Linked DNA regions of Aliamphritea ceti. The protein of the gene in region 1 binds, or shares a complex with, the protein of each later gene. Links are inferred from orthologs where the notes say so. Each region holds a gene or a part of one and is shown in the gene's direction. Other genes may lie near its edges. The genes, in order: accD, accA, accB and accC.

Region 1 (4,170 bases):
GCTGGCGGTTTGGATGAATCAAATATTTATCGCGCTATTACTGAGGTTAGCCCATTTGCGGTTGATGTTAGTGGTGGAGTAGAGCGAATCAAGGGACGTAAGTCTCCTGAAAAAATTAATACCTTTATGAGTGAGGTGGCACGTGCCAACTACAGCTGAACTTGCAATCGCAAAACAGATGCCTGATCAGGGAGGTCATTTCGGTGATTTCGGTGGTCGTTATGTATCTGAAACCCTGATGGCTGCTTTGCAGCATCTTGAACATACTTATGAAACGCTGTGGGCTGATCCAAAGTTTCAGGAAGAATTTGACCGCGATCTTGCTCATTACGTAGGGCGTCCTTCGCCTTTGTATCATGCTGAGCGTTTGTCCCGTGAGTTAGGTGGTGCGCAGATTTATCTGAAGCGTGAAGACCTTAACCACACCGGTGCGCATAAGGTAAATAACACTATCGGCCAGGCGTTACTGGCTAAACATACTGGTAAGCCTCGTATCATTGCTGAGACGGGTGCCGGTATGCATGGTGTTGCCAGTGCAACCGTTGCTGCGCGTTTAGGGCTTAAGTGTCAGGTATATATGGGCGAAGAAGATATTCGCCGTCAGGTAATGAATGTTTACCGTATGAAGCTGCTGGGTGCTGAAGTTATTTCTGTAAGCTCCGGCACAAAGACTCTAAAAGACGCCATGAACGAAGCAATGCGTGACTGGGTTACTAATGTTGATAATACTTTTTATATCATTGGTACTGCCGCTGGCCCGCATCCTTATCCAAAGCTTGTACGTGATTTTCAGTCAATTATTGGCCGTGAAGCCCGTTCACAGTGTCTGGCTCAGGCGGGTAAACTGCCGGATGCGCTGATCGCTTGTGTTGGTGGTGGTTCTAATGCAATTGGTTTATTCCATCCGTTTATTGAAGATGCTGATGTTCGTATGATTGGTGTTGAAGCTGGCGGCAATGGTTTGGAAACAGGTGAGCACGCTGCGCCTCTGACCGCTGGTCGTCCGGGTGTTTTACACGGCAACCGTACTTACCTGATGGAAGATGATGCTGGCCAGATTTTGGGCACGCACTCAGTATCTGCGGGTCTGGATTATCCGGGTGTTGGTCCTGAGCATTCTTACCTTAAAGATATTGGCCGGGCAGAATATACCGCGATTAATGATGATGAAGCACTTGATGCGTTCCGTCGTCTGACGCTGGTTGAAGGTATAATGCCTGCGCTGGAGTCCAGCCATGCGATTGCCGAGGCAATGAAAATGGCACCAACCATGGGTAAAGATCAGATTTTGCTGGTTAATTTATCTGGTCGTGGTGATAAAGACATGCATACCGTTGCTGCGATTGATGGTATTAAGGTTTAACAGCGGTTTACGCAGACAGCGAAAGAGTACTGAATACTATGAGTCGTATAAGTTCCTGCTTTGAAAAATTGAAGGTTGAAGGTCGTAAGGCGTTAATTCCTTACGTAACTGCTGGCGATCCGGCACCGGGTGTTACGCTGCCGTTAATGCATGCAATGGTAGAGTCCGGCGCAGATATCATCGAATTAGGCGTACCGTTTTCTGACCCTATGGCAGATGGCCCGGTTATTCAGCTGGCGTGTGAGCGTGCGCTGAGCCATAACACCAGTTTGCGTGATGTATTAGCAGTTGTAGTTGAGTTTCGTAAGACTGACCAGACTACGCCAGTTGTCTTGATGGGTTACCTTAATCCAATCGAGGTGATGGGCTATGAAGTGTTTGCAGAAGAAGCGTCTGCAGCCGGTGTTGATGGTGTGCTGACTGTTGACCTGCCGCCTGAAGAAGCAGTTGAGTTCGGTGCACTGATGAAGGCAAAAGATATTGATGTTATTTATCTGTTAGCGCCAACAACTGTTGAATCACGTGTAGAGAAAATTTGTGCTGCTGGCAGTGGCTACGTTTACTACGTATCAGTGAAAGGTGTGACCGGCTCTGCCAGTCTCGACGTTGCTGATGTGGCAAGTAAGCTGGATGTCATCCGTAAGCATACAGATATGCCGGTTGGTGTAGGTTTTGGTATCCGTGACGATGCCTCTGCCCGGGCAGTTTCTGAGGTTGCAGACGGTGTAATCGTCGGCAGCGTACTGGTTAATAAGATCGCCGAACTGGCTGATCAGCAAGATAAGATTCCTGAAGCAGTGGCTGCGATTACCGGTAGCATGCGTCAGGCTATGGATAAATAAGCCCGCTGAAGAAATGCGGTTAGTGGAGTTATAATGAGTAACTGGCTGGAAAAAATTGTTCCGTCTCTGGCGCGTACTTCAGAGAAAAAGCGTACTAACATTCCTGAAGGTTTGTGGAAGAAGTGCGTTAAGTGCGAATCGGTACTGTACCGCCCAGAGTTAGAGAAAAACCTGAGTGTTTGTCCGAAGTGTGATCATCATATGCGTGTTGGTGCGCGCCCTCGTTTGGAAATGTTTCTGGATGAAGATGGTCGTCAGGAAATCGGAGCTGAAGTGACTCCGGTTGATCGTCTGAAGTTTAAAGATTCCAAGAAATATAAAGACCGTTTAGTGGCTGCGCAGAAAGATACCGGTGAAAAAGATGCGCTAATTGCTATGCGCGGTGAAGTGAACGGTTTACCTGTTGTCGCGGTTGCTTTTGAATTTCGCTTTATGGGTGGTTCAATGGGTGCGGTTGTTGGTGAGCGTTTTGTACGTGCTGCTAACGTGGCTCTTGAGGAAGGTATCCCTTTGGTTTGTTTCGCGGCCAGTGGTGGGGCGCGGATGCAGGAAGCTCTTATTTCACTGATGCAGATGGCGAAAACCAGTGCTGCATTGGAAAAACTCAAAGGCGCAGGCATTCCATATATATCAGTATTAACAGACCCTGTTTACGGTGGTGTTTCTGCCAGTCTGGCAATGCTGGGTGACCTGAATATTGGTGAGCCTCGCGCTCTGGTTGGTTTTGCCGGCCCACGGGTTATTGAACAGACCGTGCGTGAGAAACTGCCGGAAGGTTTCCAGCGCAGCGAGTTTCTGCTGGAGCATGGCCAGGTTGATATGATCATTAATCGGGGCGAAATGCGCGACCGTTTGTCATCCATTTTACGGATGATGCAGGGTAAGCCGGCAGCATAAGCTGTATAGAGTAATATTCTGAAAGCCGATTTTGCATAGCAAATCGGCTTTCTTGTTTTTGATTGTTTTTTAGAATTTCCGACCTGTATCCGGTCGCGATGTATGGCAGTGAATATGTCTGAGCAAACAGCGAATAAAAAAGATCTGGCACAATGGTTGAGCTGGATTGAACAGTCTCACCCAAGTGAAATTGAGCTTGGGCTCGAGCGTTTGAATGAAGTGTATCAGCGACTTAATCTGGATCTTACCGCTTCGAAAGTGATTATTATCGGTGGTACAAACGGTAAAGGTTCTACAGTCGCGATGCTTGATCAGGTGCTGCGTGATGCAGGTAAAACTGTTGGCTGTTTTACGTCACCGCATTTTTTGCGTTATAACGAGCGGATTAAGCTTAATGGCCATCAGGCGCAGGATGATGCGTTAGTTTCGGCATTTGAGCGAATTTATGCTGCTTGCGGTGAGACCTCGCTGACATACTTTGAATACAATGCGCTGGCTGCTCTGATTGTGTTCGCTGATGCTCAACCGGATGTCATGCTGCTTGAAGTAGGGCTGGGTGGTCGTCTTGATGCGATTAACATTGTCGATGCAGACATTTCGGTCGTGACGACTGTGGCAGTCGATCATATCGACTGGTTGGGCGATGATCGTGAAAAAATTGGATATGAAAAAGCTGGTATTTATCGTGCTCAGCGACCAGCTGTTTGTGGCGATCCTGATGCGCCGAAAATGCTGCTTGATTACGCTTCTGAAATTGATGCTCAGTTATGTGCCCGGGGTGTGGATTTTGAACTAACTGAGCATGCTGATGGTCAGTGGGATTGGCAGGGTAAAACCGCAAAAGGCGATCAGGTGAGTTACATTGGTTTACCGGATATAAATTTACCGAAACCAAATGCTGCTGTTGTGATCCAAGTATTAAGTTTGCTGGGCATTGCACCAGATCAGCAGGCGCTGGCTAACAGTTTATCAGCGGCGCAACTGACTGGGAGATTGCAGCGGGTTGAGCTAAATGGCTGTCAGTATACTCTTGATGTGGCGCATAACCCCCAGGCGGCAGAATACGTT
Region 2 (4,167 bases), 2.1 Mb from region 1 along the record:
TGTATTCCAGTTGGAGTCCAGCGGAATGAAGGACCTGGTAAACCGGCTTAAGCCAAGCCGGTTTGAGGATATAGTGGCACTGGTGGCACTATTCCGACCAGGGCCATTGCAATCGGGCATGGTAGATGACTTTATTAACCGTAAGCACGGTTTGGCTGAATTGGCTTATCCCCATGCTGATTATCAGTTAGAAAGTCTCCAGCCGGTATTGGAACCTACCTACGGCATTATCCTGTATCAGGAACAGGTAATGCAGATTGCTCAGGTGATGGCAGGTTATACCCTTGGCGGCGCAGATATGCTGCGTCGGGCAATGGGTAAGAAAAAGCCTGAAGAAATGGCGAAGCAGCGGGTCTCTTTTCTTGAAGGTTGCGAAACAAATAATATTGACCGGGATTTGGCGGGTAATATTTTTGATCTGGTGGAAAAGTTTGCCGGTTATGGTTTTAACAAATCACACTCTGCTGCATATGCACTGGTGTCTTATCAGACAGCCTGGCTAAAAGCACATTATCCTGCACCCTTTATGGCGGCTGTATTATCTTCAGATATGCAGAATACCGAGAAAGTGGTGATCTTCATTGAAGAATGCCGCTCGATGGAGTTGCCGCTGGTACTGCCGGACGTTAACTGTGGAGAATATCTGTTCACGGTAAATGACGCGGGTGAAATTGTCTATGGTCTGGGAGCTGTTAAGGGTGTTGGTGAAGGACCAATTGAGTCGATTGTAGAAGGAAGAAAGGAAGGGCCGTTTAAAGATATCTTTGATTTCTGTAAACGTGTTGGCAGCAAAAAAATTAATAAACGGGTGATGGAAGCACTGGTGCGATGTGGTGCTTTAGATAAGCTTGGTCCGGACCGTGCTCAGTTGTGGGCAGCGATTCCTGAAGCGTTAAAAGCAGCAGATCAGAGTGAGCGTAATCAGAACGCAGGTATGTTTGACTTGTTTGGCGATATGGAGGCTGAGGATCCCCGCGATCCATATGCTGATTATATAAAGCTGCGTTGCTGGACCGATAAAGAACGTCTGCAGGGCGAGAAAGATACGCTTGGTCTGTATGTGACGGGTCATCCTATAGATGAATATGAAGCTGAGCTGCCAAATATTATTTCCAAACGGATTGTTGAGCTACAGCCTGCCAGAGGCCAGCAGCAAAAAATGCTGGGTCTGGTGGTTGATATACGGATGAAGAAAACCAAAAAAGGTGATCCGTTGTGCTTTATTACACTTGATGACCGTACTTCCCGTATAGAGATTACCCTGTTCGGTGATAGTTTTGACGAACATCGTCACTTACTGAATAAAGATGCAATTTTATTGGTTGAAGGTGAAATTGCGCATGATGAATATTCAGGTCGTACTAAAGTTAGGGCGAATAAAGTTATTAATATCACTCAGGCACGTGCCCGTTATGCTTCGCATATTCAGGTAAACTGCCAAGCCGAACAGCTAAAAGAGCGTCAGCTCAAAGTATTGGAGCAGGTTTTAGAGTCCTCTAAAGGCGCTGCGGCGGTGAGTGTTGCATTACAGTACAGCAGAGAAGACGCATCGGCCCGTGTTTATCTTGGTGATAACTGGAAAATCGAGCCCACTGACGAAGTGTTACTTAAACTTAAAGATCAGTTTGGCGGCGATGCTGTGTCTATTTGTTATTAAATAACCGCTAAGTGTGGACTGATACTGGTTCTTGATTCCATGTGCGGGTACACTTAGCAGAATTTTTTTCCGTTACCGGGACGCGCCCGGCAGCGACTTAGAAACAAACGGAATACGTTAAGCATGAATCCCAATTATCTGGATTTTGAACAGCCAATTGCTGACTTGGAAGCGAAGATTGAAGAGCTGCGTCTGGTCGGTAATGACAACGAACTGAATATTGAAGAAGAAATCAGCAAGTTACAGGCGAAAAGCAGTAGCTTAACTGAGTCTTTATTTTCTGACTTGAGCGAATGGCAAGTTTCACAGCTGGCGCGTCATCCTAAGCGCCCGTATTCGCTTGATTATGTAAAACACATCTTTGATGATTTTGAAGAACTGCATGGTGATCGCCATTATGCGGATGACCAGGCCCTAATTGGTGGGATTGCGCGCCTTGATGGTCGTCCTGTTATGATCGTTGGTCATCAAAAAGGTCGTGAAGTTAAAGAGAAAGTACGTCGTAACTTCGGCATGCCGCGTCCTGAAGGCTACCGCAAAGCGCTGCGTTTGATGGAAATGGCAGAGCGCTTCAAAATGCCTGTACTGACGTTCATTGATACACCGGGTGCTTATCCGGGTATTGGTGCGGAAGAACGCGGTCAGAGTGAAGCCATTGCCTTCAATCTGGCAGTTATGTCGCGACTGAAAACGCCTATTATCTCCACTGTTATTGGTGAGGGTGGCTCCGGTGGTGCTCTGGCTATCGGTGTTTGTGATGAGTTATTGATGCTGCGGTATTCAACCTATTCTGTGATTTCTCCTGAGGGTTGTGCATCTATTCTTTGGAAGAGTGCTGACCGTGCTCCTGATGCTGCTAAAGCAATGGGTCTGACATCTGACCGCTTGTTTGGGTTAGGTCTGGTTGATCAGATTGTTGATGAGCCATTAGGTGGTGCACATCGTGATCACGGTTTAATGGCTGCAAACCTTAAAAAGCACTTGTTAGATACCTTGGTACGTTATGACGAATTCAACACAGAAGAGTTGTTGGAGCGTCGTTACGAGCGTCTGATGGCTTATGGTGTTGATCAGTAAGCGACTCGCTGAATTAAGAAGAACCGCCGGAATTTCCGGCGGTTTTTTTGTTTTAGGGTGCTGGCTTTGAGTATTGGTTTTAGTGCGCAGGTTTTAGAGTACTATTTAGATAATTAAGCAGAGTAGATATTATCGTAATGAGTGGTGTATCTGTGGATGATTTATCACAACGCTTTCAAAGACAGCTGACTAAGGTTTCAGGTATTCAACGCTGGATTATTGCTCTGAGTGGCGGTCTGGATTCGATGGTTTTGCTGGAGCTGGCAGCCCGCTTTTTACCAGCAAAGCAAGTAACCGTTTTGCATGTAAATCATCAGTTGCAGTCTGAGGCTGGCGAGTGGCAGCTGTTTTGTGCACAGCAGGCTGAGCAACGTGGTCTGACTTTTCGTGCTGAGAAGGTTCAGCTTGAGGGTGGGAGTGTCGAAACTGCTGCTCGTAATGCGCGATATTCTGTTTTCGAAGATAAGATGTCTTCTGATGTTTGCTTAATGATGGCGCATCATGCTGATGATCAGGCCGAAACTTTGCTGTTCCGTTTGCTTCGGGGAGCTGGCGTCAGAGGTATGGCAGCTATGGCCGTCCAACGCAAACTGAATAATGGTAAGCTGCTGCGACCTTTGCTGGGATGTTCACGTTCTGAGCTGAAAAGCTGGGCAATTCGGGAAGGTTTAAGCTGGGTAGAAGATCCCAGTAATTCAGATACTCAGTACGACCGTAATTATTTGCGTCAGCAAGTGTTGCCATTACTCGCTAAACGATGGCCGCGGGTGAATGAGCGTCTCAATGCTACAGCTTGTCATCTTGCAGATGCTGAAGCGCTTCTTGAAGAACTTGCTCAGGCCGACCTGGAGGCCTGCTTGGCATCAGCTAATACCTTGTCTCTTACTGAACTCAAATTGCTGTCCGGGCGCCGTCAGGTCAATGCTCTGCGGTACTGGTCTCGTCAGTTTGGCCTGATGTTGTCAGAGGGGCAAGTAGATAGTTTACGTGTTATGGCAGAGGCTGCTGCTGATTCACAGCCTGAATTGCTGTTAGGTGATACAGTTATTCGTCGTTACCGTTCCAAGCTATACATTGATCCAGTGACTGAAAGTTTACGGTGGCAGGAGTGCTTGATTGATGTGTTGGCGTCAGGTCTTTCGCATGGCGGTGTTTTGACGCTCAAGTCTGATGCCGGTAAGGATTTAGACTCATGGCTGATGGGCGTGGACATTCGTAGCCGGCAGGAAGGTGATAAATGTCATCCTTTAGGTCGGCCGGGTAAATCATTAAAGCATTTGTTTCAGGAGGCCGGAGTGCCTCCCTGGCAGCGTGATAACTGGCCTGTATGCATCAGGGCTGGAGAGATAGTTGCTATACCTGGAATCTGTATTTGCCAGAGTTGGTGTGACGGTGAAAATAAGCCGCCTTTCTGGCTAGATTGGCAACCGTCT
Region 3 (4,231 bases), 1.6 Mb from region 1 along the record:
GTAAATCAAGCACACCATCCAACATACCAATACCTGCACGCAGGATTGGCACAACTGTAATTTTCTTACCTTTAATTCGCTCTGCTGTTATTTCACCGCACCAACCTTCCAACTGATAGGTTTCAGTTGCCAGATCTTTAGTGGCTTCATAGGTCAGTAAACAACCTACTTCCGCAGCCAGCTGCCGAAAGCTGCGGGTGCTAACGCTTGCTGCCCGCATCAGGCCCAATTTGTGTTTTACCAGCGGATGGTTTATTTCATTAACACGCATGTTGTTCTCACCAGAAATCTTGAAAATTAAAAGACGTTACCGCCTCTGACGCATCACGAGTATTTGCAGCTAAAAACAAGCAGACGTAGCAGTACTCAAAGTCAGGCGAGCTCGCAAGCCTAACGTTCAGCAGACAAGTAACATTATTTAGCCGGGATGATACTGACAAATGCCAGAAAAGTCTTAATTTCTTACCAAAGAGTCAGAAATTCAGATGAATACTTATCCATTGATAACAAACTAAAAAGCCGACTATTAATAGTCGGCTTTAAGGATAGTCGATTCTGCGACATACAGCAGTGACACAGAACAAACTTAATACCAGGAAGCTAATTACCCCTGAGACAACAACTCACGCAAATCAATAATTGCCGCATTCGCCCGGGAAATATACGAAGCCATTACCAAAGAATGATTAGACAGAAAACCAAACTCAGTACCATTCAAAATCATCGGACTCCAGATAGTGGACTGTGTTGACTCCAACTCCCGAATAATCTGACGCAGACTAATCAACGCATTTTTCTTTTCCAGTGCAGGCGCGAAGTCCTGTTCAACAGCTTTCAACAAATGAATAAGCGCCCATGCCGTGCCACGTGCCTCATAAAACACATCATCTATTTCCAGCCAGGGCGTTTTAATCTCCAGCTCAGTTGCAGCAACCGTTGACTGACGCGCAGCATTATCGCCAGCTAAATCAGTGTTCACTCTTTTCTGCCCTACACTCGCACTTAACCGCTGTGACAAACTGCCAAGCCGGGTAGAAACATCTGCCAGCCAGTCACGTAAATTATCAGCACGGGCATAAAACTGCGCAGCATCATCATTACGCGCCAGACGCACTTCGTAAGCCAGCAAAGCTTTCACACCTTTACGGTACTCAGATTCAGTAGCCGGCAACAGCCAACTATTATTGTCAAAGTGAAGTAATGGCTCCGCCTGTATTAAATCAACGTCCTCTGTAGATTGTGACTGAGACCTACTAAAGTCTTTACGCAGCGCACGCGCCATATCCCGCGCCTGCACCAACACACCAAACTCCCAATTTGGAATGTTATCCAGCCACAGGCCCGGTGGCATACGGTCGTTATATAAATAACCACCTGGTTTATCGAGTAACACTTCCGTCACGCCTATCAAAGCATTCAGCGTTGCTGTTCCAACGACCGGTGTTTTACCATCCTCAGCCAGCTCAGCACGCACTTCAAAACCCGAAGGCTCAATACTCCAGTATACCCCTACCCCTGTCGCGACCACCAAATACAACACCAGAGCAGCAACGGCAATTCCAACACCTTTTATACCCAATGTAATTGCGGTTAATCTATCCCACAGACGCAACCACGTCCGTTGCAACCATTCCATCCTGAACCTCTCTTAATAAGTCGCGTTATCGCGCGCAATATCTCTGATAATCGACAGCAGGTCAATGTTCCCAGAAATTTAACAAAATTACACAACATGCGTTTAAATTCACATATAAATGCAGATTTCCAAACCGGTCAGAAACCTGACTAACAGGCTTAACCTAAACCACCCAAACCGCACCTTAATCAGTATCTTTTACAGTTCAATTAGTCAAATAATGTACAGAAAGCACTGACAACTTCTGCAAACTCGCAGAGAAAACACAATAAACATCTGAACTGTTTACAGTCTCTTTTTTTTCCGGCACACTAGCCAGTCTTAAGGGGTCCAGAGCCCCATCCCTAAACGCTTTTTGAAGTCTGAATGACGCGTCACTTAAGGCAATTTAATGGCTAAAATCCTTGTTCTGAACGGCCCTAACCTTAACCTTCTCGGCACCCGGGAACCAGAGGTATACGGTACCACGACACTGCAGGACATCAATGTACGCTTACAATCGCTTGCCATGCAGGAAGGTCATCAGCTGGAATGCCTGCAAAGCAATGCTGAACACGTACTTATTGACCGGATTCACCAGGCACGTGACGAACAGACTGACTTCATCATTATAAACCCGGCAGCTTTCACCCACACCAGTGTGGCATTACGTGATGCGTTGCTGGGCGTCGCTATTCCTTTTATCGAAATTCATATTTCGAATGTACACGCCAGAGAAACTTTTCGCAGCCACTCATATCTATCTGATGTAGCTGTTGGCGTAATCTGCGGTCTGGGCACCCTGGGATACGAATTAGCACTACAGTCGGCGATTAGTCGGCTGGAAAAACCTTAATTATCTGAATTTACTAAATAGAGCACTGCATTAGCATGGACATTCGCAAAGTAAAAAAACTGATCGAGTTGCTGGAAGAATCAAACATCAACGAGATTGAAATCAAAGAAGGTGAAGAATCCGTACGCATCAGCCGCGGTTCTAACCTGGTAGCAGCCCCAGTTGCCGCTGCCCCAATGGCTGTCGCACCTGTTGCTGCCGCTCCGGCTCCTGCACCAGTTGCTGCGGCACCGGTTGCTGCGCCAGCCAACAACAATGCACTTAAGTCACCAATGGTTGGTACTTTCTACCGTTCTCCATCTCCAACCTCTCCGGCATTCATCGAAGTCGGCTCTACTGTTAAAGTTGGCGACCCGATCTGTATCGTTGAAGCAATGAAGATGATGAATCAGATTGAAGCAGACAAAGCGGGTGTTGTTGAAGCCATTCTTGTTGAAGACGGCCAGCCAGTGGAGTTCGATCAGCCGCTGGTGAACATCGTATAAATCAGCCACAGGATCTTAACAAGATGTTAGAAAAAGTAGTCATTGCCAACCGTGGCGAGATCGCTTTGCGTATCCTGCGGGCCTGTAAGGAACTAGGCATCAAAACTGTTGCCATTCATTCCACAGCAGACCGTGACCTGATGCACGTTCGCCTGGCGGACGAAGCCGTTTGTATCGGCCCTGCACCGTCACCGCAAAGCTATCTGAATATTCCGGCAATTATTGCCGCTGCTGAAGTAACTGATTCCACGGGTATCCACCCGGGTTACGGTTTCCTGGCAGAAAATGCTGATTTTGCTGAACGCGCTGAGCAAAGCGGTTTTGCATTTATTGGCCCTAAAGCTGAGACCATTCGCCTGATGGGCGACAAAGTATCTGCAATTGCAGCAATGCAAAAAGCTGGTGTACCAACAGTACCTGGTTCAGACGGTGAACTGCCTGAAGACAGCGAAGAAGTGTTAGCTATCGGTCGCCGTATCGGCTATCCGGTTATCATCAAAGCAGCTGCCGGTGGCGGTGGTCGCGGTATGCGCGTTGTACACAACGAAGCACACCTGCTAAACGCTATCTACGTAACTAAAGCAGAAGCCAAAGGCGCTTTTGGTGACGACACGGTTTACATGGAAAAATTCCTGGAAAACCCACGTCACGTTGAAGTTCAGGTTCTGTCTGATGGTCAGGGCAATGCTATCCATCTGTATGACCGTGACTGCTCTTTGCAACGCCGTCATCAGAAAGTGGTTGAAGAAGCACCAGCACCACATCTGGATCCGGAATCCCGTGCCCAGGTACTGCAAAGCTGTGTTGATGCCTGTCTTGAAATTAACTACCGTGGCGCAGGCACCTTCGAGTTCTTGTATGAGAATGGCTGCTTCTATTTCATTGAAATGAACACTCGCGTCCAGGTAGAGCACCCAGTATCTGAAATGGTTACCGGTGTTGATATCGTTAAAGAACAGCTGCGCATTGCCTCTGGCCTGCCGCTGACAATTAAGCAGGAAGATATCAAACTGAACGGTCATTCAATTGAATGCCGAATCAATGCTGAAGACCCGGTAACCTTCATGCCAAGTCCAGGTAAGATCACCCACTTCCATGCCCCAGGTGGCATTGGCGTGCGAGTTGATTCTCATCTGTACAGCGGTTACAGCGTACCACCACACTACGATTCTCTGATTGCTAAGCTGATCACTTACGGTGACTCCCGTGAAGTGGCTCTGCGTCGCATGGAAATCGCTCTGGATGAAATGCTCATCGACGGTATCAAGTGCAACA
Region 4 (4,086 bases), 1.6 Mb from region 1 along the record:
TATTCCTTTTATCGAAATTCATATTTCGAATGTACACGCCAGAGAAACTTTTCGCAGCCACTCATATCTATCTGATGTAGCTGTTGGCGTAATCTGCGGTCTGGGCACCCTGGGATACGAATTAGCACTACAGTCGGCGATTAGTCGGCTGGAAAAACCTTAATTATCTGAATTTACTAAATAGAGCACTGCATTAGCATGGACATTCGCAAAGTAAAAAAACTGATCGAGTTGCTGGAAGAATCAAACATCAACGAGATTGAAATCAAAGAAGGTGAAGAATCCGTACGCATCAGCCGCGGTTCTAACCTGGTAGCAGCCCCAGTTGCCGCTGCCCCAATGGCTGTCGCACCTGTTGCTGCCGCTCCGGCTCCTGCACCAGTTGCTGCGGCACCGGTTGCTGCGCCAGCCAACAACAATGCACTTAAGTCACCAATGGTTGGTACTTTCTACCGTTCTCCATCTCCAACCTCTCCGGCATTCATCGAAGTCGGCTCTACTGTTAAAGTTGGCGACCCGATCTGTATCGTTGAAGCAATGAAGATGATGAATCAGATTGAAGCAGACAAAGCGGGTGTTGTTGAAGCCATTCTTGTTGAAGACGGCCAGCCAGTGGAGTTCGATCAGCCGCTGGTGAACATCGTATAAATCAGCCACAGGATCTTAACAAGATGTTAGAAAAAGTAGTCATTGCCAACCGTGGCGAGATCGCTTTGCGTATCCTGCGGGCCTGTAAGGAACTAGGCATCAAAACTGTTGCCATTCATTCCACAGCAGACCGTGACCTGATGCACGTTCGCCTGGCGGACGAAGCCGTTTGTATCGGCCCTGCACCGTCACCGCAAAGCTATCTGAATATTCCGGCAATTATTGCCGCTGCTGAAGTAACTGATTCCACGGGTATCCACCCGGGTTACGGTTTCCTGGCAGAAAATGCTGATTTTGCTGAACGCGCTGAGCAAAGCGGTTTTGCATTTATTGGCCCTAAAGCTGAGACCATTCGCCTGATGGGCGACAAAGTATCTGCAATTGCAGCAATGCAAAAAGCTGGTGTACCAACAGTACCTGGTTCAGACGGTGAACTGCCTGAAGACAGCGAAGAAGTGTTAGCTATCGGTCGCCGTATCGGCTATCCGGTTATCATCAAAGCAGCTGCCGGTGGCGGTGGTCGCGGTATGCGCGTTGTACACAACGAAGCACACCTGCTAAACGCTATCTACGTAACTAAAGCAGAAGCCAAAGGCGCTTTTGGTGACGACACGGTTTACATGGAAAAATTCCTGGAAAACCCACGTCACGTTGAAGTTCAGGTTCTGTCTGATGGTCAGGGCAATGCTATCCATCTGTATGACCGTGACTGCTCTTTGCAACGCCGTCATCAGAAAGTGGTTGAAGAAGCACCAGCACCACATCTGGATCCGGAATCCCGTGCCCAGGTACTGCAAAGCTGTGTTGATGCCTGTCTTGAAATTAACTACCGTGGCGCAGGCACCTTCGAGTTCTTGTATGAGAATGGCTGCTTCTATTTCATTGAAATGAACACTCGCGTCCAGGTAGAGCACCCAGTATCTGAAATGGTTACCGGTGTTGATATCGTTAAAGAACAGCTGCGCATTGCCTCTGGCCTGCCGCTGACAATTAAGCAGGAAGATATCAAACTGAACGGTCATTCAATTGAATGCCGAATCAATGCTGAAGACCCGGTAACCTTCATGCCAAGTCCAGGTAAGATCACCCACTTCCATGCCCCAGGTGGCATTGGCGTGCGAGTTGATTCTCATCTGTACAGCGGTTACAGCGTACCACCACACTACGATTCTCTGATTGCTAAGCTGATCACTTACGGTGACTCCCGTGAAGTGGCTCTGCGTCGCATGGAAATCGCTCTGGATGAAATGCTCATCGACGGTATCAAGTGCAACATTCCTCTGCACCAGGATATCGTTAAGGATACGAACTTCGCCGAAGGCGGAGTAAATATCCATTATCTGGAAAAGAAACTGGGTCTAGACTGATCCCGGCATACGCAGACAGCGGCTCACCGCTGTCTGCTGCTTTATGCATTAACCTGTTACCACCCGGCCACTCCAGCCGTACGACGGTTTAATCACCGCCTCACATCTAAGGTAACAAAGCTTTAACGATTAAATACTATAGTTTAGCTAGCCAATACTGCTTACCCGAATACAGGAAGACCCGTCATGCCATGGCTGCAGATCAAACTGGATGTTTCCCCGGACAACGCCGAACCTTACGAAGACCTTTTACTGGCAGCCGGCTGTGCTGCAGTTACTTTTACTGACCAGGCAGACCAGCCTATCTTCGAACCGGACTTAGGCACAACTCCGTTATGGAGCAACACGGTATTAACAGGACTGTTTTCCGCCGATCATGATCTCGAAGCCACACTGAGCTTTCTTCGACAGGCTCACGAAGACCAGTTCACTGGAATCCCCTTCCCTAATTGCAAAACAGAAATCCTGGAAGATAAAGACTGGGAACGGGAATGGATGGATAACTACCAGCCAATGCAATTTGGTAAACGCCTCTGGGTTTGTCCTAGTTGGAAAGATACTCCGAACCCTGATGCCGTCAACCTTATGCTCGACCCGGGCCTTGCATTTGGTACAGGTACACACCCAACCACAGCCTTATGTCTGGAATTCCTTGACGGCCTTGAACTGACTGATAAAAAAGTAACCGATTACGGTTGCGGTTCAGGCATCCTGGGAATTGCCACGCTTTTGCTTGGTGCTGATAAAGTAACCGCTGTAGATATCGACGTACAGGCACTTACCGCCAGCAAAGACAACCTAAACCGCAACGGTCTTCCCGAAGATCGCATGCAAGTTTACCTGCCAGAACAAACTCCGGAACATCAGGCAGATGTACTTGTTGCAAATATCCTTGCCGGCCCCCTGGTTGAACTGGCACCGACACTCAGTAAACATACCCTAAGCGGTGGACAGCTGGTTCTCTCTGGCCTGTTGAGCCATCAGGAAGAAGAAATCCGTGAAGCCTATGACAATGATTTTGAATTGGATCCTGTTTGCGAACGCGAAGGCTGGATCCGCATTACCGGTATCAAGCGATAAACCGTGAAGCAAGAACGCCTGATTACAGAATGCCCAGCCTGCAAAGCTCGCTTTCAGGTAACCAGTGGACAATTAAAAATAGCTCATGGCAAGGTACGTTGCGGTACCTGCCTTGAGGTATTCAATGCTCAATTATGCAAAATACCTGAACCTAAACCGCAACACACAGCTCTCCAACAAACAGTTCCTCAACACTCAGCTCCTCAAGAAAGGCCTGCAACAAAGCTCAGTACAGATACTGCTCAGAACTTATCGCAAACGATACAGCCCAAACGCCCGGCAATTCCCAAAGCATTTATTCCAGCTAAAACACCAGCAGTTACGGAACAGCCACAAACAAAACAGACACCAGCTATCGATCTCGATAAGCCCGTACAGGCTTTGTTTACAGATACAGCAACACAAGAAACAATAACTAAACGAACTGTCGCCAGAAAACCGATATCTCAAATAAGCTCAGATACATACACGCTACCTGCGCAACAATCTGTTGAAGAAATACAAAACCAGACACTTGAGCAGCCAGTAAGCTTACATATTCGGCACGCCAAATCTGCAATAACCAGGCAGCCAGAGACACAGGCAAAGCAATCAACAACAGCTACATCACCTGCCACAAAAACTGTCCAGCCAGCCAAGCCAAAAAATCAGCAACAAACATTAGCGACAGCCATCGATGAAGCACATCAGATTAATAACGATGGGCAAAATGAGAAAATTCGCCTGGCCTTGCATCAGCATCAAACCAGTTATCAGGTTCAGACTAACGATCATGGTTATCTGAACCCTGCCGAAAAGAAGTTACAGGAACTATTGCGCAATGCCGGCAATCCACTGACTGCAACTGAAACAGCCAGCCATGATGAAGTAGCTCCTTCGCCGGATAACCTGCCCCACAGCAGCATTCTCGCACTGCATCCGGATACTGAAGATAAAGACACTAACTTTATACCTCAGCAAACAGAACCAGTAATGATTCGGGCAACAACCC

What was found.
Region 2: the proteins of accD (region 1) and accA are in contact, whole or in part, in a solved structure (PDB 8UXZ), measured with the Escherichia coli proteins. The link is inferred for Aliamphritea ceti from one-to-one orthologs.
Region 3: the proteins of accD (region 1) and accB are in contact, whole or in part, in a solved structure (PDB 8UXZ), measured with the Escherichia coli proteins. The link is inferred for Aliamphritea ceti from one-to-one orthologs.
Region 4: the proteins of accD (region 1) and accC are in contact, whole or in part, in a solved structure (PDB 8UXZ), measured with the Escherichia coli proteins. The link is inferred for Aliamphritea ceti from one-to-one orthologs.

The regions. Positions count from the first base shown.
Region 1 is NZ_AP025282.1:2,945,785-2,949,954, reverse strand. The notes cover bases 1,244-4,170. They hold accD (acetyl-CoA carboxylase, carboxyltransferase subunit beta), read left to right. Parts: upstream 1,244-2,238; coding sequence 2,239-3,102; downstream 3,103-4,170. Other genes in these bases: folC (bifunctional tetrahydrofolate synthase/dihydrofolate synthase), read left to right, coding at 3,217-4,170; trpA (tryptophan synthase subunit alpha), read left to right, coding at 1,402-2,205; trpB (tryptophan synthase subunit beta), read left to right, coding at 1,244-1,363. Outside these bases: OCU49_RS13595 (phosphoribosylanthranilate isomerase), read left to right, coding at 1-159; more of trpB, read left to right, coding at 179-1,243.
Region 2 is NZ_AP025282.1:883,087-887,253, forward strand. What follows is about bases 834-3,757. They hold accA (acetyl-CoA carboxylase carboxyl transferase subunit alpha), read left to right. Parts: upstream 834-1,780; coding sequence 1,781-2,734; downstream 2,735-3,757. Other genes in these bases: dnaE (DNA polymerase III subunit alpha), read left to right, coding at 834-1,657; tilS (tRNA lysidine(34) synthetase TilS), read left to right, coding at 2,872-3,757. Also shown: more of dnaE, read left to right, coding at 1-833; more of tilS, read left to right, coding at 3,758-4,167. UniProt on the Escherichia coli protein: Component of the acetyl coenzyme A carboxylase (ACC) complex. First, biotin carboxylase catalyzes the carboxylation of biotin on its carrier protein (BCCP) and then the CO(2) group is transferred by the carboxyltransferase to acetyl-CoA to form malonyl-CoA.
Region 3 is NZ_AP025282.1:1,334,530-1,338,760, reverse strand. What follows is about bases 1,244-4,231. They hold accB (acetyl-CoA carboxylase biotin carboxyl carrier protein), read left to right. Parts: upstream 1,244-2,506; coding sequence 2,507-2,956; downstream 2,957-4,231. Other genes in these bases: accC (acetyl-CoA carboxylase biotin carboxylase subunit), read left to right, coding at 2,980-4,231; aroQ (type II 3-dehydroquinate dehydratase), read left to right, coding at 2,028-2,471; OCU49_RS06110 (DUF2333 family protein), read right to left, coding at 1,244-1,636. In the rest of the region: upp (uracil phosphoribosyltransferase), read right to left, coding at 1-271; more of OCU49_RS06110, read right to left, coding at 605-1,243. UniProt on the Escherichia coli protein: This protein is a component of the acetyl coenzyme A carboxylase complex; first, biotin carboxylase catalyzes the carboxylation of the carrier protein and then the transcarboxylase transfers the carboxyl group to form malonyl-CoA.
Region 4 is NZ_AP025282.1:1,332,367-1,336,452, reverse strand. Bases 1-2,843 are described here. They hold accC (acetyl-CoA carboxylase biotin carboxylase subunit), read left to right. Parts: upstream 1-671; coding sequence 672-2,015; downstream 2,016-2,843. Other genes in these bases: prmA (50S ribosomal protein L11 methyltransferase), read left to right, coding at 2,202-2,843; accB (acetyl-CoA carboxylase biotin carboxyl carrier protein), read left to right, coding at 199-648; aroQ (type II 3-dehydroquinate dehydratase), read left to right, coding at 1-163. Outside these bases: more of prmA, read left to right, coding at 2,844-3,095; OCU49_RS06085 (DUF3426 domain-containing protein), read left to right, coding at 3,099-4,086. UniProt on the Escherichia coli protein: This protein is a component of the acetyl coenzyme A carboxylase complex; first, biotin carboxylase catalyzes the carboxylation of the carrier protein and then the transcarboxylase transfers the carboxyl group to form malonyl-CoA.